DNA from 2 places in the Oceanihabitans sp. IOP_32 genome. Region 1 is predicted to be linked to the other one. Evidence: riboswitches for the same ligand, from Rfam matches in the RefSeq annotation. Region 1 holds a riboswitch; the other holds the start of a gene.

Evidence for each region. Region 1 has a riboswitch for cobalamin ahead of FEZ18_RS02490 (TonB-dependent receptor plug domain-containing protein). Riboswitches for the same ligand answer to the same signal wherever they lie in the genome.
Region 2: another riboswitch for cobalamin. It lies ahead of nrdG (anaerobic ribonucleoside-triphosphate reductase activating protein); the one in region 1 lies ahead of FEZ18_RS02490 (TonB-dependent receptor plug domain-containing protein).

The regions. Positions count from the first base shown of each region.
Region 1 is NZ_CP040813.1:604,781-607,274, reverse strand. It holds gene FEZ18_RS02495 (ABC transporter substrate-binding protein) at 1-411, opposite strand, end outside; cobalamin riboswitch at 483-719, shown strand; gene FEZ18_RS02490 (TonB-dependent receptor plug domain-containing protein) at 786-2,494, shown strand, end outside.
Region 2 is NZ_CP040813.1:764,693-767,186, reverse strand. It holds gene nrdD (anaerobic ribonucleoside-triphosphate reductase) at 1-1,146, opposite strand, end outside; gene nrdG (anaerobic ribonucleoside-triphosphate reductase activating protein) at 1,143-1,601, opposite strand; cobalamin riboswitch at 1,735-1,937, opposite strand; gene FEZ18_RS03185 (OprO/OprP family phosphate-selective porin) at 2,169-2,494, opposite strand, start outside.

The DNA.
Region 1 (2,494 bases):
ACCACGATCAACACGAGTTCTTATTTTTTTAGACGAAATAAAATGTGTTCCTGGAAAACCAGTTAAAGTGTGTGTAACACCCAATAGTTCTAAAGCTGGGAGATGTGTGGTTGAGGTGACCACTAGGCTCTCGATAGGATTGGTAATAATACCATCGTATTCACTTTTGTTAAAGGTTGTTTTAGCAGCGTTTTCTTTGCTAATTAAAACGTAACGATAACTTTTTTTAGCTTTTGGCCACGGATTTATAATCTCCAAAACTTTAAAGGTATTAAAGTCTGATACTTTAAAGCCTTGGGCATATTTCAAATCCAACTGGGTTGATGCTTTAGAATTTAAAACCGTTTTTGAGGCCTCATTTTTACAAGACAATAGGACAACCGAGAGTAAGATAAGAACTATTTTTTTCATGAAGGTTTCTTTTAGATGCTTCAAATGTAATATTATTAAATCTTTTTAATTAAAGATTAAACAAAATGTTTACTTTCGCATCGAAATTTGGTTTCGTTCAGTACGTCCTGAAGGAATTAAAAGGGAATCTGGTGCGATGGTATAATCAATTCCAGAACTGTTCCCGCAACTGTAAGTTTATACTCAATATTATTGGGTGCCTTTTTTAAGGATGTTATTTCTTCTTTAAGCCACTGTTCGTTTTACGAATGGGAAGGTAAAATAACATAAAATAAGTCAGGAGACCTGCCAATTTCAAAAATAAATAAGTCAAACTTTCGGGATAAAAGTTTTGGTGTGCAACGTCATACTATTCCGAGTAATTAACAATTAAAATGAATAACAAAACAAATGTTATTGGAGCACTGTTTTTAGGTGCGTCTCTATTTGGTTTTGCACAAGAGCAAACCAGTTTATTACAAGAACAACAATTAGATGAGGTGGTTGTGAGCGATTCGCGTTTTGAACTAAAACGTGAAAATTCTGGTAAAACCGTGATTAAAATTTCAAACCAGGAAATTGAAAATAACAAAGGTAGAACTATAGCTCAATTAATAAACACCAAAAGTGGTATTGAAATTAATGGCACACGCAGTGTAGAAGGTCAGAATCTTGGCAATTATATTAGAGGCGGTAATAATAGACAGGTTTTAGTACTTATTGATGGTGTGCAAGTAAACGACCCATCGATGGTAGCAAACGATTTCGATTTGCGATTGGTTGATTTAAACACCGTTGAGTCTATAGAAATTATAAAAGGTGCGGCTAGTACCTTGTACGGAAATGCAGCAGCAACTGCTGTTGTGAACATCACCACTAAAAAAGCGTCATCAAAAGAAATTTCAGGGAGTTTTTTAACTGTAGTGGGGACAAACCAAACCCAAGACGATTTAAATTACAACGGCTCTAGCTTTACTAATCATGTCTCGGTTAACGGTAGCCTAAACAAATTTACTTATTTAGCAAGTTTTGGAAATAGGTATGCAGATGGTTTATCGGCAGCAAAATCAGATAATCCAGAAAAAGATCCATTTTCAAGATTTAATACGAATGTTAAACTGGGCTACCACATTAGTGATGCTTTCCAAATTGACGCTTTTGCGAGTTACGATAAATTTAAGACCGACATAGACGGTTTTCCGGCACCAAGTTATACGTTTGCAGATACCGATGATAAATTTATTTCTGAGCAAGCCCGTGTTGGAATTGCTCCAAAATTTGCATACAACAACGGAAGTCTTCATTTAAATGCGGCTTTTTCAAAAATTGATAGAGAAACAATTTCCGACTTTGGAGCCACTTATGAAGGCGAAAGCATTGTGATAGATGCCTTTAATAAATACGTGTTTAACGATGCGTTTTATACTATTGTGGGGTTAAACTATGCGGAGTACAAAAGTGTTTTTGCCGATGAGCAAAGTTACACCAATACCGATCCTTATCTAAACGTGGTTTATGTCTCAGACTTTGGTTTGAATATAAATGCAGGTACACGTTTTAACAACCATAGCGAATATGGTTCGCATTTGGTTTATAGTTTAAATCCGTCTTACAGTATTCCTGTAAATACGGGTTATGCTAAGGTTTTTGGTTCTTATGCCACATCTTTTATTGCCCCAAATTTATCGCAATTGTTTGGTTTTTTTGGAGCTAATCCAGACTTAGAAGCTGAAGAAAACACGACCATTGAAGGCGGTTTAGAGTTTTCTAACAAAAAAGGGTTTCGCATAAACGGGGTATATTTTAATAGAAAAGAAGAAAACACCATAATTTACACCACAGCTTATGAAAACGCCACTACCGATGCTACGGTACATGGCTTTGAAGCAGAAGCAGAATTAAAAAAGCTGAAAGATTTTACCATTAGTGCCAATTACACGTTTACCGAGTTAAAGGATGGTATTCGTTTACGTATCCCAAAACACAAAGCCAATGCGAGTGTGGGTTATAATTTTCATAAAAACACTTTTGCTTCTATAAATTACCAATATGTAGGAAGCCGAACAGATACCAATTTTTCGACCTATACAAATGAAGAATTAGA
Region 2 (2,494 bases), 160 kb from region 1:
CTTGTCTAAAGAAATAAAACCAGCATCGTAAACCGGCAACATTCCAGCATTTTTGTATTCTTCAATTAACTTTCTGTAAGCGACTTGGTACTTTTGGATTTTGTCTATTTCAATTTTAAGGTCTTTATCTTGTTGAATTAAACGATTCATGTTTACCGTTATCACATTTATAGAACCTGTAGAAACACCACCAGCACCAAGCGAATAGCTAAAGGTATTATCGCTAATTTCGTTTCTTAATCGGCAGCAAGATGCTAAACTATCGGCACTTTCCGACTGGTATATAAAGAAAGAGTTCCCCTCGCTTAATTCGCTAGCACACATATTTGCAAATTCATGGTCTACAGGCTTTCCTTCTTTTACTAACATAGCGGCCGTAACTACAGGAAATGTTAATACCGCTTTTTCCCTTTCTTTATTAAACCAGGTCATAAAGAATTGTTGTAGTTTTTTTAAAGTTTCCCAATTAGGTTTAGCGTTATCTGGAAAAACAAAATCGCCAAAGAGGCTGTTAAAATATTTTTCGTCGTATAGTGAAATATTCCAAAATACAGATTGATATCCTCTAGCTGCAGCGGGTTGGTTTATAGAATAGATAACGTGTTGTAAATGATTTTCTATGGTTGACGATTTGGTAATGAGGTAGTTATCGCCATAATCTTTTTTTGCGAAATAATCAAAGTACAACAAGAACTCTACAGTAGCTAGGGCGCCTGCAAATTGAGAACTAATTGCGAAAACCAGGTTTATAAATTCGCCACAATAACTTTCTAAATGCTGTGGTGCTTTACTTTCGCCACCCAATTTTGTTAAACCATCAAACAAAAAAGGATACATACTTATAGAAGTGCAATAAGGCTTTAGAGAAGTTTCATCGTGCACATAAATCTCATGATTTTCTATTTGTCTTACATATTCGTTAGCTAAATCGTCTCCAAAAAGTTGTGCAATTTTGTTTTTTACTAACTGTCGGTTTACTTGTACGTTAATGTCTTTATTGAGCTCGGCTTCTAGGGTGGCAATATTTTTAGAAGATACATTAGCGTTGGCATCCATTTTCGAGCCATCTGCGGCGTTATTAGCGTTTATATAATTACTAATAAAACTAATTTTTTGATTTACTTGTTCTTGGGTTAATCTAATCATGACTCAATAGGTTTTAAGAATAAATGATTTAATATTTTGTTTGATTTGACTTCTATAAATTTTTGATTGGTTGTTTTAGACTCCAAACCTCCAAGGTGGGCAATCCATTTACCGGTTTTTACCCAATCTAAAGATTTCAAGATCTTGTTGTCAATACGGTCTTCACCAGTATACAGGCAAGTTTTATAGCCTTTTTTTTGAGCGAGCTCTAAATAATTAATTAGGCTATTTTTGTGCCATTCGCCTCCCATGAATAACACGCAGGTTGCAAAACCTTTATATTTATTTAGCACATCGTTGTATAAGGAAGGTGTGAGTGCTGTTCCGCTTTTTTCTTTCCACAAAAATGGGGAATGACACCCTTGGCAGCGAATCTTGCAACCTGAAATGCTAAAGCAAATACTAACCTCTCCAGGCACTTCCTGTAACACTATTTGTAGGCTGTGATAATACATGATATGGCTTTGTGTAAATGAGATAACAGGGTAAACCCAGCCATCTTTTTTACGATTTATAAACTATATTGAGAAACCTATGGCTTATGCAACATAAGACTATTTTCTGCCAGTAACTTTTGTCCCGAAAGTTTAGCATGTTCACGAATTTGGCAGGTCTTCTGACTCGCTCTAGTCTCACGTCTTCCCATCCGTGTAAATTGGACAGTGACTAAAGAATGTGAAACCTTGTTTTAGAGCTTACAGCTGCGGGAACAGTTTAGGGTTTTCACCTAATTCCCTTTTAATCCTATACAATAATGGTATTGTAAAAGCACCAAATTCAAGGTCAAACATAACCAATAATTCTATTTGAAGATTAGAAAGAAAAATATCTTATTAAGATAGTTGTTAACAGAAAAAAAATGGAGAAGTGGCTGGTAGGCTTAAAATAAAAGTAGCTTTATATTGTGATATTACAGGAGGTGGTTTTTAAAACAAAAATGTAGGTACAGAGGCCTTAGTTTTAAATTTAAGCCCCACATACCTACATTCTAAAGGTCTGCAAAATATAATCCTTTTTACGACTTAAAAATCGATTTGAAATCTAACTTGAAAAACATTGGCATTCCCTTTTCCTTTTACATTGGCTAATACATTATTAAATTTTATTCTGGTTGCCGAGTTTAAATACCAGTTTAAACCAATGCTTATGTTTTCTTGTTGTCCTCCAATAATACTTTTGGAGTCTAGGTTTGCACTAGTAAAACGAAACGCTAATTCCCAAGCACCTAACCCATCGCCATCACCAAGGTTTTTGTTTGGTTTAACTCTACCAAAACCGTGATAAGAACTTGCAATATTAGCAGATTCTCCTGTTATAAAATAACTGGCTTGACCAAAGTAGCTTGAAA